Linked DNA regions of Draconibacterium halophilum. The protein of the gene in region 1 binds, or shares a complex with, the protein of each later gene. Links are inferred from orthologs where the notes say so. Each region holds a gene or a part of one and is shown on either strand. Other genes may lie near its edges.

Region 1 (10,731 bases):
CTACGACAAGATAAGGAAGAGGTAAATTCATTCGGGAACAGCCTGATTCAATTAAGAAACGAAATAAAACACTGCAAGGTGTGCCATAATATTTCGGATAGCGAAACTTGCCAGATCTGTTCAAATCCTTCGCGAAACGACAGTGTAATTTGTGTAGTTGAAAATATCCGCGATGTAATGTCGGTTGAAAATACCCACCAGTTTAATGGGCTTTACCACGTGCTGGGAGGAATAATTTCGCCGATGGATGGCATTGGCCCTGCTGAACTGGAAATTGACTCACTGATAGAACGAATTAACTCAGGACAGGTTATTGAAATTATCCTTGCACTGTCAACAACAATGGAAGGCGATACTACCAATTTCTATATTTACCGAAAACTAAAAGGCAAAGAAGTAAAAATCTCCACACTGGCACGGGGTGTTTCCATTGGCGACGAGCTGGAATACACCGATGAAATTACGCTTGGCCGCTCGTTAATGAATCGTGTTCCTTTCGAAAGTTCGCTTGGAAAATAAATCACACATCAGAATGCCGGATTTTTTTCGTTATGAAAAGGAAACCTTACATTTGAGAAACGATATTTAGCAACTATAAAAGTCGTTTTCCCGGGCTGGCAACATTTTATTAAAGCCAGTCTATTCGAAAACGCCCGCTCTGAAAGATGGATATTTCAATTGTTATTGTCAACTATAACGTAAAGCATTTTGTGGAACAATGCCTCCACTCCGTCGAGAAGGCGCTAAAGAATGTACAAGCCGAAGTTTTTGTTGTTGATAACAACTCGGTTGACGGCTCCGCACAACTTATCAATGAAAAATTCCCGGATGTTACATTCATCCAAAACACCGAAAATGTAGGTTTTTCGCGCGCCAATAACCAGGCTATTCAGCAGGCTAAAGGGAAATACGTATTGTTGCTGAATCCGGATACCGTTGTTGAGGAAGATACTTTTGAAAAAGTGCTTTCCTTTATGGAAGCACACCCTGAAGCTGGTGGACTAGGCGTAAAAATGATTGATGGAAAAGGTGTTTTCCTGCCGGAATCAAAACGAGGATTGCCAACACCCTGGGTGGCGTTTTACAAAATGTTTGGGCTTTCGAGGCTATTTCCCATGTCTCATAAATTTGGAAAATACCACCTCTCCTACCTCGACAAAAACGAGGTTCATGAAATTGATGTACTGGCTGGTGCTTTTATGTTGCTGCGCAAATCGGCACTTGACGAAGTTGGTTTGCTCGACGAAACCTTTTTTATGTATGGCGAAGACATCGATCTCTCCTATCGTATTCAAAAGGGAGGATATAAAAATTATTATTACCCCAAAACGACCATCATTCATTACAAAGGAGAAAGCACAAAAAAGGGCTCGCTGAATTACGTAAAGGTATTTTACAATGCCATGGTAATTTTTGCCCGCAAACATTTTTCGGGAAGAAAAGCAAGTGTCTTTGCGCTTTTAATTCACCTGGCCATTTATTTTCGGGCACTACTTTCGGCCACAAAACGTATTATGCAGAAGATTTATCTGCCGCTAGCAGATGCGTTGCTGATTTTTGCCGGATTTTGGCTGATCACGCCCTTTTGGGAACAATTTCAGTTTCATCAACCCGATTACTATCCGCCGCAATTTATGCAGTTTGTAGTACCGGTTTATAGTATGTTTTTCCTTTTTGGTATTTTATTTTCAGGAGGATACAAAAAACCCGTGAGCATTTACAAAGTAGGCCGGGGCATTTTGTGGGGACTCATATCCCTGCTGTTAGCCTATTCGCTGGTTGATGAAAAATTCCGGTTTTCGCGTGCATTGATTTTATTGGGAACCGCATGGTCAGCGATAGTGCTGATTGCTTACCGTTTACTGGGGCACGCACTCAAACTAAGCGATTTCAGAATCTACTCGCAGCGCACCCGAAAGATTGCAATTGTAGGGCATTCGAAAGAAGCACGCCGTGTTCAGAAAATTCTGGAAGAAACACGGATAAGATCGCAAATGGCGGGTTTTATTGCACTCGACAATAGCGATAAAGGCCAAAATTATATGGGCGAGTTAAGCCAGCTGGAAGAAATCATCCGTATTAACCGTATTGATGAAATTGTTTTTTGTGCGGAAAACATCAGCTCTGCCGATATCATTAAAGCAATGCTTGATTTAAGCCGTTTGGATATCGATTACAAAATTGCCCCCCCGGAAAGCGCCAGTATCATTGGGAGTAACTCTATACATACTGCTGGCGACCTTTATGTTGTTAACCTCAACGCCATTTCAAAATCAGCCAATAAACGTAAAAAACGATTGCTCGATCTGGTTACAGCATTTTTGATTTTATGCCTGAGCCCGGTTTTAATCTGGTTTATCACAAAAAAAAGAAATTTCATAAAAAACATTTTCCGGGTGATTATAGGAAAAAGATCCTGGATCGGCTATATTCCGGGAGTAGTTGCAGAGAGTAAACTTCCATCAATAAAAGATGGGATTTTAAATCCCGGAGATAGGTTTCCCGGAATGCAGTTCGATAAAGAAAAGTCTGTTCAGCTAAACAGGTTGTATGCTAAAGACTACAACTTATTGTCAGACATTGAACTTTTGTTGAAAGCCTGGAAAAAAATGGACAGGTAATTATTAAAAGACAAAGAATATGAAGGAAAAGCTAAGCTTTGGGAAAGTTATACTTCGGCCCCTGGAACCGGAAGATATTGACCTGTTATATCAATGGGAAAACAACACCGAGATTTGGGAAGTCAGCAATACAAAAACACCCTTTTCAAAACATATTCTTGCCCAATACCTGTTAGAATCAGCCAAGGATATTTACGAAACAAAACAGCTACGTCTGGTTATTGAAACGGCAGACAAAAAACCTGTTGGCGCAGTTGACCTGTTTGATTTTGAACCTTTTCACATGCGCGCCGGAGTTGGTATACTCATACACAAAAACGAAGACCGAAAAAAAGGATATGCCAGCGATGCTCTCAACGCTTTATCAGGTTACTCCTTTGAAATTCTTGGATTGAAACAATTGTATGCCAACATTAGTTCCGACAACTGGGGAAGCATTCAGTTGTTCGAGAAATCGGGATTTACGCGCAGTGGCACAAAAAAAGACTGGATAAAAACCTTTTCCGGTTGGAAAGATGAGTTGTTTTATCAAAAGTTTTTGGGGTAAGGTTCTTCGATTAGTCTACCTCATCTTTTAAAATAATACTTTAGGGTTCAGGCACGTCATTCCGAACTTGTTTCGGAATCTATTTTAACGAAGAGATGCTGAAATGAATTCAGTAGGACAGAACGAATTGATATAATTGACTTTAGACTACTAAAAAGCTGGAATTTCCTTTAAAAACGAATAGCTGTTCTTTTCATAATCAATCTCGCAGGCAAAATGCTGCATTCCATTCGACACCACTACCCTTTCAACACGCAAAGCCATGTTGTAGCGCACCACCTGATCAAAAGCATCCTGGGTAATTTTTACATTCGGGGCTTTTAATTCAGCAATCAAATGCGGAGTACCGTTTCGCTGGTAGATAAGTAAATCGAAACGACGTTGTAGCCTGTTTACTTTTACCTGCTTTTCCACGGCCATAAAATTCTGTGGATAGTTCTTTTCCTTAATCAAATATTGAATAAAATTCTGGCGGACCCATTCTTCCGGCGTCAGCACAACGAACTTTTTCCGTATCGAATCAAATATCAATGTTTTTGTATTTTCTGTTTTTGTTCGAAAAGTATATTCCGGCAAATTCAGTTTGTACATAATCTTCTCAATAACTTATTAACCTAAAAAATTTATAAAATTTTCAACACATTGTGTTGACGATTGAAAATCTGCAAGATATGTGTTTTAATTACATCAAGCTAAAGATTTTTAATATCAAGGTTAACCCTGACAAATAATTATTTTTTAATTATTTCGTCAGCCCTATGGGTGTTTAATTCATTTTTATGAATTAATCAGGCTAACTCAACTTGGCTGGCGAGCACTAAAAATGTACATTTGTGTTCGCCTTAAAACCAAAAGTATTCCTATTTGTTCAAAGGTAGAATAATTCAGCGTATGAAGACTAAAAAAGATATTGTTGAAAACTGGCTTCCGAGGTATACCGGCAAAAAGCTTGATGAATTGGGTAAGTATATTTTACTCACCAACTTTCAGGATTATATTGAACGATTTGCACGCAAGTTTGAGGTTCCGGTTGAAGGCGCCGACAAGAACATGCCCAGTGCAACTGCCGAAGGCATAACAATGATTAACTTTGGAATGGGCAGCCCAAATGCTGCGACAATAATGGATCTTTTGGGAGCCATACATCCAAAGGCAGTTCTTTTCCTGGGAAAATGTGGAGGATTAAAAAAGAAAAACCAGCTGGGCGATCTTATCCTTCCAATTGCCGCCATCCGTAGTGATGGTACATCAGACGATTACCTGCCGCCTGAAGTTCCGGCACTTCCGGCGTTTAACCTGCAACGTGCCGTTTCACATATTCTTAGGAATTCGGAGCAGGATTACTGGACCGGCGTTGTTTTTACTACCAACCGCCGCGTGTGGGAATACGACACTCGTTTTAAAAAATACCTCAAAAGAACACGGGCAATGGCCGTAGATATGGAAACAGCAACCCTGTTCACCGTCGGTTTTGCCAATCAAATACCAACCGGAGTTTTGTTATTGGTTTCCGATCAGCCCATGATATCGACCGGCGTAAAAACCGACAAAAGCGATAAATATGTTTCTTCTTCGTATGTAGAAAGACATATACAGGCCGGTATTGATGCGTTGCTGGAAATAAAAAACAACGGTCTTTCTGTAAAACACTTACGATTCTAGAATGGAGTATATCGACATACTACACAACCTAAAAAAAGGCATCTACCACCCCATTTATTTACTACAGGGTGAAGAAGCTTATTTCATTGATCAAATCTCGGATTACATTGAAGACAAAGTACTTAGCGATGCAGAGAAAGGATTTAACCAAACTATTTTTTATGGAAAAGATTCTGATCCGATAACAATTGCTGAAGCATCAATGCGATTCCCGATGATGTCAGACAAACAGGTAATTATTGTGAAAGAAGCACAAAGCCTGAGCAAAATAGACACCTTGCTATCGTACGCAGAAAAACCACTGGCTTCAACAATATTGGTATTGGCCTATAAGTATAAAAACCTCGATTCGAGAACTAAACTCGCCAAGGCAATAAAAAAGAATGGTGTGCTGTTCACATCAAAAAAACTTTACGAAAACAAAATACCGGGCTGGATTGACAGCTACCTGAAAAGCCACAATTACACCATTACTCCCCAGGCAGCGTTATTGCTCACCTCGTATTTGGGAACAGATTTAAGCAAAATTGCCAACGAACTAAACAAACTGGTAATTGCCGTTAAAGATACCAACAAAATTACACCCGATCATATCGAGAAAAATATTGGATTAAGCAAAGAGTTTAATATCCTCGAGCTTCAGAATGCACTGGGCGAAAAGAATGTGTTAAAAGCCAACCGAATCATCAATTATTTTGGTGCAAATTCAACGTTAAACCCAATTCAGAAAACCGTTGCCGGGTTGTATTTCTATTTTTCAAAACTGTTTACTTATCATTTCATTAAAAATAAATCGGAACGAAATGTTGCCGCCGAGCTTCGAGTTCATCCGTTCTTTGTGAAAGATTATGTTTCGGCAGCTAAGCGCTACTCCCCCACCAAGCTTTACGAAATTATGGGTATTTTGCGCGATTACGACATGAAAAGCAAGGGTTTTAACGTTTCTACAATGGTTGAAACCGGAGAGTTACAAAAAGAAATGATCTATAAAATTTTACACTAATGATAGTTTGGTTTATCATCGGTATTACTGCCGTAATATCATACATTGCCTTTCAAAACCGCGAGTTGTCGGCAAAGCTACAGTTTAACGCTGCACAAATTATTCACCGGAAAGAATACTACCGTTTGGTGAGCCACGCCTTTGTTCATGCCAGCTGGGCGCATCTTGGCGTAAATATGTTGGTCCTCTATTTTTTTGGAAGAAACACAGTCGTTTATTTTGGATACTACTTTGGGAGTAAAGCAACGGCTTATTTTTGCTTCTTTATTTTGGTGGCATTTTTGCCTCCAATATCTGGAGCCTTATCAAACATAAAGACAACTACTATTACAATGCTGTTGGTGCTTCCGGAGCTGTTTCTGCGGTGCTGTTTGCAACCATATTTTTTCAGCCCTGGGAGCCATTATATTTATTTGCAATTCTTCCCATACCCGGCATTCTGTTTGCTGCCGGCTACCTTTTTTACTCCTACCAAATGAGTAAACGACAATCCGACAATGTGGCGCACGACGCACACTTTTTAGGCGCAGTTTTTGGATTCGTTTTTCCTATCCTGCTAAAACCGGAATTATTCAGCCGTTTTATCGATCAGTTATTTTCGTTTCTGTAGTCTATGGCCTACATTCTGGCAAATAATCATATTCTTAAGGAAGCAGAAGCCAATCTTACCCCCTTCCTGTCAAACACTCCCGATGTGCATAAACACAGCATCTGGTTTGGATTTGGAGGCATTCCGATGCTTTACGAAAATATGGAAATAGTTGAACAAGAGCTAAAAATGCTCGGGCACAAAGTTCCTGATTTGTTTAAAAACCATCGCGAATTATTCAGACTGACAAAGCGGATGTTGAATAAAAATCGTTTTTACAGAACCGGGCAGATCACTTTTCAGTTTTTTATTACTCAAGAAAAAATCGACTACCTGATAACCAGCAGAGCGTTTGAACGTTTCGATTTCCAAATAAATAAGAAGGGATTTCTAATCAATATTTCCGATTTGAAACTGTTAAGCCATTCTCTTAACAACAACTCGCGGTTTGCCAAAGCAACATTATGGGAACAAATAAGTGCAGAATTTAAGGATGACACAAAGCCGGCTGCAGTTATTTTAAATGAAAACGACGTAGCCTGTGAAGGTATTGCTGCAAACCTTTTTATGGTAAAAGCGGATGTACTTTTTACGCCATCAACAGAAACAGGTTGTTACACCGACGTTATTCGACCGTTAATAATTCGACTGGCCAAAGAAATGAATATGAAAGTGGTAGAAACAGATGATATTGAAATAAAACAATTACGGCAGATGGATGAAGTATTCTTTGCTTCCGAGGTGCAAGGAATTCAATGGGCTTTAGGCTTTGAAAACCGACGATATGTTCATGAATTCACGGATCAGGTTTATACTGCTTTGAATAACTTTTTAGAAAAGAAAGTTGAAAAACAGAAATGAAAACAATTAGTTAAGTGCCGGGTTTTCAGGGAAATTCTCCCACACTGAATAGCGATTACCAGCCTTTTTCACAAAATCGAACCACGAAGCTTCACTCAAATCTTTCATTACTTCGTTCTGTTCCACATCAGTTACCAGCCACGAATCTTCTTTTAATTCCTCCTTTAACTGGCCACTGTCCCAACCTGAATACCCCAGAAAAAAACGGATATCTGATGAATTTATCGTTCCGTTTCGAATGTCTCTCTTCAACACCTCAAAATCGCCACCCCAGTAAAGGTCACCCATCACATGAATGCTACCCGGAAGTTTATCGCCCAGTCTATGAATAAAATACACCGAATCCGTAGAAACAGGCCCCCCTAAATAAACGTCGGCATTAAAATCAGGAAAATCGGGAAAAATATCCTGCACCGGAAAATCCACCTTCTTATTCAAGATAAAACCCACTGCTCCTTTTTTGCTGTAGGCAACCAAAAATACCACAGAACGATTGAAATAATTACCAGCCAAAAATGGTTCGGCAATCAAAATACGCCCCTTTTGTGGTGCAATATTGTTTGACTTTATTTTGAATATGTCTAGATTTTCGTTCATTCTAAAAGCAATATAAGAAAATTATACTGGCTATCAAATAGCCCTGAATCTCACACTACTTTGTAACGCATTTATTAACAGATTGTTCTATTTGGAGAAAAGTATTGTTTACAAAAGATCTTACCTACTCTTCTTCAATAACAATAAAAACATCTTCATCAGGTTTCGACATGTGGTACTGTTCGCGAGCAAATTTTTCCAATTCCTTTTTGCCTTTATTCAGGTCCTCAAGTTTTTGCCTGTCAGATACAATCCGTTCCTGATAATACTCTTTTTGCTGCTTCAATTCGTTTAGTTGACGTTTGCTTTTTACATGAGCAACAATGCTATTCTCATCAAAAAATATAATCCAGACTGCAAAAAGAATAAATGCAATAACAAACTTATTCCCTATACTTTTAAAAAATCCGGATTGGAATATTTCTTTCTTCATGTTTTCCTAATGTTGTTACAAAAGTAGAATCTTTCGCCATCAAAAAAAAGAGGAATCGAATAATTCCGATCCCTCTTTTTCAACAGCATAACCTTAATATTTATTCATTATCCGGTTGAAAGTTCGGATAGGTATAATTTACTGGTGGTACAAAAGTTTCTTTAATGGTACGAATCGCTGTCCAGCGAAGCATGTTAAAAATAGAACCTGCTTTATCGTCGGTACCCGAACCACGAGCGCCGCCAAATGGTTGTTGCCCAACAACGGCTCCGGTAGGCTTGTCGTTAATGTAGAAGTTACCGGCACAGTTTTCCAAACGTTTGGCAATCTTCTCAATATTGTAACGGTTTTGCGACCAAACAGCACCGGTAAGTGCATATATCGATGTTTTATCCAACAGATCTAATGTTGCATCCATGTCTTCGTCTTCGTAAACATAAACGGTAAGAACCGGACCAAACAACTCTTCCTGCATGGTAATGTAATCTGGTTTTTTAGCCAGAATAACTGTTGGTTCAACAAAATAACCAACTGATTTATCGCAGTTTCCGCCAAAAATTACTTCAGCATCTTCATCGTCTTTTGCACGGTCGATGAATCCTTTCAGTTTATCAAACGATGATTCGTCGATAACGGCATTTACAAAGTTGGTAAAATCTTCTGGTGGTCCCATTTTTACGGTAGCCAGCTCAGCACCAAAAATCTCTTTTACTTCAGGCCAGATACTTGCCGGAACATAGCATCTTGACGCTGCCGAACATTTTTGTCCTTGATATTCGAACGCACCACGCAACATGGCAATCGCCAATTCGCGTTTTTTTGCTGTGTTATCGGCAAAAATAAAGTCTTTACCACCAGTCTCACCAACGATACGTGGATATGATTTGTATTTATAAATATTCTCACCAATCGTTTTCCAAATGCTTTGGAATACGGCAGTTGAACCGGTGAAATGAATACCCGCAAACTCAGGGTGAGTAAGTACAGTTTCAGCAGCAACAGGACCAGAAGCGTAAACCAGGTTAATAACACCATCTGGCAAACCGGCTTCTTTAAAGATCTCCATTATTACCCCGGCCGAATAAACTGCCGTTTTCGATGGTTTCCAAACAGCCACGTTACCCATCATAGCAGGAGCTGCAGGAAGATTACCGGCGATAGATGTAAAATTGAACGGAGTCAATGCGAATACAAAACCTTCAAGTGGACGGTACTCGTTGTAATTCCAGATACCTTTTGCCGACTCGGGTTGGATTTTGTAAATCTCGGTCATCACCTGAACTCCAAAACGCAAAAAATCGGCGAACTCACAAGCAGCGTCAATTTCTGCCTGGAAAGCATTTTTTGATTGTCCCAGCATCGATGCAGCATTGATTTTTGCACGATATGGCCCTGCCAAAAGATCGGCAGCTTTCAGGAAAATGGACGCCCGGTGTTGCCACGACATATTTGCCCAGCATTCTCTGGCTTCTAAAGCTGCATCAATAGCCATTTCAACATGACTAGCATCGCCCTGGTTGAAATAGCCTAAAGTATGCGCAATTTCATGTGGAGGGAACATCCTTACTTTTCTGTCGGTATAAACCTCTTTTCCACCAATCACCATCGGCTGATCGAGTTCTTCCGAACGTAACTCCTGCAATTTAGCTTGCAGTTCTGCTCTTTCCGGAGTTCCCGGAGCATGACTCAAAACCGGTTCGTTTTTAGCAACCGGCACGTTGTAATTTCCTTTTGGCATAATTCTGTACTATTTATCGTTTGTAATTCTTCAGTTCTGTTTTATGCAAAACTAAATAATCGCATTTTTTAAAAGCATAACAAAAATCATGAACAGAAAATTCGACTAAAACCAACCTACTTATAGCCAAACTATTAGAAGGAATAAAACGGAAAACAAAACAAAAATCAGGTTTACAAATTCCCATTTTGACAATATTTTCTTGAAAAATCGTTTGTTTTGGCGAGACATAACTGTTTTTTAATATTTTTACATTATTGTTAAAGAGAATAAATAAAATATTAGCAGAAAGGTTTTGGGCTGCTAAAACTGATAATGAAAAAAAGCAGCTTTTTCAGCTTCTGTTGTTTTGGGGAGTTGTAGGCGTACTGTCTTTAATTTTATCATTAATAGATATTATCACATCAGCTATTCAAAGCGACCTGGTAGGTTATATTCTTCTTCTGTCAATTACAATTTTAGCCATTGTTTGCACTTTTAATGCACGAAAAAATTGTGCTATAAATGTTATCTTTTCGTTACCTGTTTTTATTTATGCCTTCTACATCTCCGACTTAACACAACATGCACCATTAATAGAGACAGTCCATCTAACGGTTTGGTGGCTAATGGCCGGCCTCGTTTTTCTGTATTATTTCTCGATGATGGAAATACGAATTGTTAGCTACTTTTTTGTGTCG
Region 2 (4,375 bases), 1.1 Mb from region 1 along the record:
TACACGGTTCCCATTTCAGTTACCTGCGAAATTGAAATTACTTTGGGTTGCGAGTGGTGTTCAAAATCAAAACCCTTTAAATGGGGCAGCACCGCTTCGGGCGTAACTTTTCCATTCACCGGTTCAACCGGAATTAGTTTGCAGCCGGTAAATTTCTCCGGCGCACCACATTCGTCTTCCTGAATATGCGCCGTCTCAGCGCAAATTATTGAATGATAACTTTGGGTAAGCGTTGATAAACTCAACACATTGGCCCCGGTGCCGTTAAAAACAAAAAACACCTCGGTGCCGGCACCAAACTTCTCCTTAAAAATATCGATGGCTTTTGCCGTGTAGGGGTCGTTGCCATAACCAACAACGTGTCCCTGGTTGGCGGCTTCCATTGCTTTTAAAATTGCCGGGTGAACTCCTGAATTGTTATCGCTTGCAAATCCTTTATTCATCGTTTAAAATTGTAACTTTATTAAAATTATCTTACGAATTAAGTAAGAAAAAACTAAAAATTATATGAATCAGCCAATTCCTTTAGCTCAAAAGATTTATTTTCTTGGCATTCATCCCGAAAAAGGAGGTATTCGATCGGGATCAGTGTCGGCAATGCATTTTGTTGTTATCGGCACACTATTAATGGATTTATACCTTCAAAATAAAATTAAATTTGAAGGGAAACGGGTGGTTGTACTTTCTACTAAATCCGATAGTAAATTGCATCGTTTTGTTCTGGAAAAAATGAGTAAAGCAAAATCGCCAAAGAAGATTTCTACCTGGATTAATAAACTCAATTACTCGCAAAAGCACATTAGAAGCGAAGTACAAAAAGGACTGATGGAGAAACGTTTGGTACGATTGGAAGACAAGCAGTTTTTGTTTTTTAAATGGAAAAAACCGGTTGTTGTCAACAAACAGGTGATGTATAGGATGGTAGCCGAAATTGATAGCCAGATTTTTAAAGGAACAACTGCCGAAGATGAACTGATCTTTTTATCGTTTTTAGAACCGGCAGCGCTGTTAAGGCTTATTTATCAAGACCGTAAAAAACGGAAGCAAGCCAGAGCCCGGCTAAAACAAATGATGGTTGAAAACAAGGTGTCGGGGGCAGTTACCGAAGCCATTGCTGTATCGCAGGCTGTTGCTGCTACAGTGGCTGCAAGTGCTGCTGCAACGTCGGCTGCAACATAGAATTTATGAAAAAGGAAAAGCTCAAAAAAATAATTCTGTATATAACCGGACCGGGTGTTTTGTTTGTTGAATTGATTGCCTTGTTCGTACATTTATTTACCCCGACTAATACACGCACGTGGATGATTGGCGGTTTATTCGTCTTTTTTGTGGGTTTTGTTCCGCTTTATTGTTATGAATATTTTAGGCAGGAATTTGGAAAAGAGGATAAAAAATCGATTCGATTTAATAAAAAAAGTGGAAGAACCGAATGGCGGGGAGGGAACATTCACGGAAAGATTCCGACAAAAACCAAAACTCACGGGAAGTACTTTAAGTGAAATACTACTCCTTTAGCCAGTCTTTTAATTTATTGCTTAAAGGACTTGTGGCAGGACCTAAAAAATCAACTACATTTCCCTCTTCGTCAACCATAAACTTCTGAAAATTCCACCATACTTTTGCATCGAGTGTTCCATTTTCTTCACTGTTTGTCAACCACCGATAAACCGGAGGAGGATTTTCTTTTATCGATATTTTTTCCATCAGTGTAAAACTAACTTCGTATTGCGCACAAAATTCCTTGATCGTTTTATTGTCTCCCGGCTCCTGTTTCCCAAAGTCGTTACACGGAAAAGCAACAATTTCAAAATCGTCGCCGCCATATTCTTCGTACAGTTCTTGTAGCTTTTTGTATTGTGGTGTTAACATGCATTCCGAAGCCGTATTTACCACAAGTACTTTCTTGCCTGCCAGGCTCGAAAAATGTAAAGTGTCGCCTTCAATTGTTCGGGCCGAAAAGTCGTGCAATGTTTTATATTGAGCCAAAACAGTAGTGGTGCAGAAGAAGAGAACGAAAAAGATATAATTTCTCATTTTTATTAAGTTTTTCACTATCAAATGGTTCTAACCTGAAAAATTCTTCAAATTTTTCACACAATGTGTTGACGATTGAAAATCAGTAGGATATGTTACTGAGAGAAATCAATTCGATGATTTTCAATGTCAAGGTTAGCCCTGACAAATAATTGTATTTCAATTATTTCGTCAGCCCAATGGATGATTAATTCATTTAATCAGGCTAAAAATACCACTTTCGATGTTAATAAAAAAACGCTGCTAAAAAGCCATATTTAATTATCTTTGGTCAACTTCTAAAGTGAATATGGAGAATTTTATTGTATCAGCACGAAAATACCGACCGGACTCGTTTCAGACGGTTGTAGCACAAGCATCGATTACCAATACGCTAAAAAATGCTATTAAGAGCAATCAGTTGGCGCATGCCTATTTGTTTTGCGGACCGCGAGGGGTTGGGAAAACTACATGTGCACGTATTTTTGCCAAGACAATAAATTGCACAAACCTTACCAACGCTACCGAAGCTTGCAACGAATGCGAGTCGTGTTCATCGTTTAACAGTAGCCGTTCGTTTAATATTCACGAATTAGATGCCGCCTCGAACAACTCGGTTGATGATATTAGAAATCTAACCGATCAGGTACGGGTGCCGCCACAAATGGGGAAGTACAGCGTGTATATAATCGATGAGGTTCACATGTTGTCGTCGCAGGCTTTTAACGCCTTTCTGAAAACGCTTGAAGAGCCGCCAAAACATGCCATATTTATTTTGGCAACAACCGAAAAACATAAGATCATACCAACGATTCTTTCACGTTGCCAGATCTTTGATTTTAACCGAATTGGCGTTTCTGATATTTCGGATCATTTGGAATATGTGGCCAAAAGCGAAAATGTTGACGTGGAAGGCGAAGGGTTGAATATTATTGCGCAAAAAGCCGATGGTGCTATGCGCGATGCACTTTCAATTTTCGACCAGATTGTAAGTTTCTCGGGGAAAAAGATCACGTATCAGGATGTGATTACCAACCTGAATGTGTTGGATTACGATTACTATTTCCGTTTGGTTGACGAGTTCTTGAAAAACAATGTTGCCGAGGTGATGGTAATTTTTAACGACATTCTGAGCCACGGTTTTGATGGGCATCATTTTATAACCGGTTTGAGTAGCCATTTCCGGGATCTGTTAGTTTGTAAAGATCCTGTAACGATACAACTGCTGGAAGTTGGTGGCGATATAAAAGAACGCTACCGCACACAGGCTACATCTGCCGAGAGCGACTTTCTGCTTGATGCCATGCAAATTGCAAATGCCTGCGATATACAGTACAAAACGAGCCAAAATAAACGACTACTCATTGAACTGGCATTGATTCGGATAGCGCAGCTAACCTTAAAAAAAAAATAGTTGAAGGTCAGGAAGACATGCTGGAGCCCATTTTTTCGGGCAAAGATCTGCCGGAAGAAAGTGTTGGAGCAAAACCTAAAAGTGAGCCGGTAAATCCGCCGCAACAAAATACTCCACAGGAAAAATCAGTAAGTTCTGCACCCGCAACTCCACCAAAAAGATTAGTAAAACGTTCGGGCCGAGGGCTTGGTACAACGTCGATAAAGAGAGCTTTGAAAGGCGATTTTGATGATGAGAAAAAACAAATGTCGGCCAAAGAACAATTTAAGTTGTATTCGAAGGCGGATGAAACTGAGCCTTTTACAGCAGAACAGCTGGAAGAAAAGTGGAAAGCATTTTTACCGCGACTGGACGACCGCCCGAGTTTAAAAGCTACCTTGTCATTGTTGCCAAAAATTCAGGAAGACTGGACTTTGTTATTGGAAGTTGATAACCGAATTCAGGATGAACTTCTGGTAAATGTAAAACCGGAATTGATTTCTTATTTGCGGAAAGAATTACACAACTCGAAGATTAATCTAAAAACGGTTGTTGCCGATATAAAGCGGGAGAAAGTGATCTATTCGGATATTGAAAAGTACCAGGAAATGGCCAAAAAAAATCCAAACCTGGCTTTATTGAAACGCACTTTAAACCTTGATTTTTAAAAGAAAGCCAGTGCCAGGTCAACTATTTAACTGAGAAGCGTCATGCTGAATTTATTTCAGCATCTTTTAAATAATGAAGATTCCGAAACAAGTTCGGAATGACATACTTAATATTTAAGGCCTGACTTAACATTAGGGCGACAAGCGTTTAATCTTCCATTCCTTTTCAACAAGCTCATAAACAATTCTGTCGTGTAGACGGCTTTCGCGGCCTTGCCAAAACTCTATTCGTACCGGACAAACCAGGTAACCACCCCAATTTTCAGGACATTCAGGATGCTCTCCTTTGAAAGCGTTTTGT

Evidence for each region.
Region 2: holA (region 1) and G0Q07_RS08625 share a complex: the UniProt entries of both Bacillus subtilis proteins name them as parts of the DNA clamp loading complex. The link is inferred for Draconibacterium halophilum from one-to-one orthologs.

The regions. Positions count from the first base shown.
Region 1 is NZ_CP048409.1:3,206,173-3,216,903, forward strand. Bases 3,949-6,832 are described here. They hold holA (DNA polymerase III subunit delta), read left to right. Parts: upstream 3,949-4,831; coding sequence 4,832-5,833; downstream 5,834-6,832. Other genes in these bases: G0Q07_RS12885 (AMP nucleosidase), read left to right, coding at 4,060-4,830; G0Q07_RS21085 (rhomboid family intramembrane serine protease), read left to right, coding at 6,090-6,443; G0Q07_RS12900 (aminotransferase class IV), read left to right, coding at 6,447-6,832. In the rest of the region: recombination mediator RecR, read left to right, coding at 1-519; G0Q07_RS12870 (glycosyltransferase family 2 protein), read left to right, coding at 666-2,621; G0Q07_RS12875 (GNAT family N-acetyltransferase), read left to right, coding at 2,641-3,168; G0Q07_RS12880 (type I restriction enzyme HsdR N-terminal domain-containing protein), read right to left, coding at 3,319-3,759; more of G0Q07_RS12900, read left to right, coding at 6,833-7,283; G0Q07_RS12905 (YqgE/AlgH family protein), read right to left, coding at 7,290-7,880; G0Q07_RS12910 (FtsB family cell division protein), read right to left, coding at 8,005-8,313; pruA (L-glutamate gamma-semialdehyde dehydrogenase), read right to left, coding at 8,414-10,051; G0Q07_RS12920 (sensor histidine kinase), read left to right, coding at 10,309-10,731. UniProt on the Bacillus subtilis protein: Part of the beta sliding clamp loading complex, which hydrolyzes ATP to load the beta clamp onto primed DNA to form the DNA replication pre-initiation complex.
Region 2 is NZ_CP048409.1:2,144,952-2,149,326, forward strand. What follows is about bases 1,545-4,375. They hold G0Q07_RS08625 (DNA polymerase III subunit gamma/tau), read left to right. Parts: upstream 1,545-2,323; coding sequence 2,324-3,427; downstream 3,428-4,375. Other genes in these bases: G0Q07_RS08620 (glutathione peroxidase), read right to left, coding at 1,545-2,034; G0Q07_RS08630 (hypothetical protein), read left to right, coding at 3,445-4,074; pdxH (pyridoxamine 5'-phosphate oxidase), read right to left, coding at 4,207-4,375. Also shown: G0Q07_RS08605 (threonine aldolase family protein), read right to left, coding at 1-443; G0Q07_RS08610 (GOLPH3/VPS74 family protein), read left to right, coding at 508-1,179; G0Q07_RS08615 (hypothetical protein), read left to right, coding at 1,185-1,499; more of G0Q07_RS08620, read right to left, coding at 1,504-1,544. UniProt on the Bacillus subtilis protein: Part of the beta sliding clamp loading complex, which hydrolyzes ATP to load the beta clamp onto primed DNA to form the DNA replication pre-initiation complex.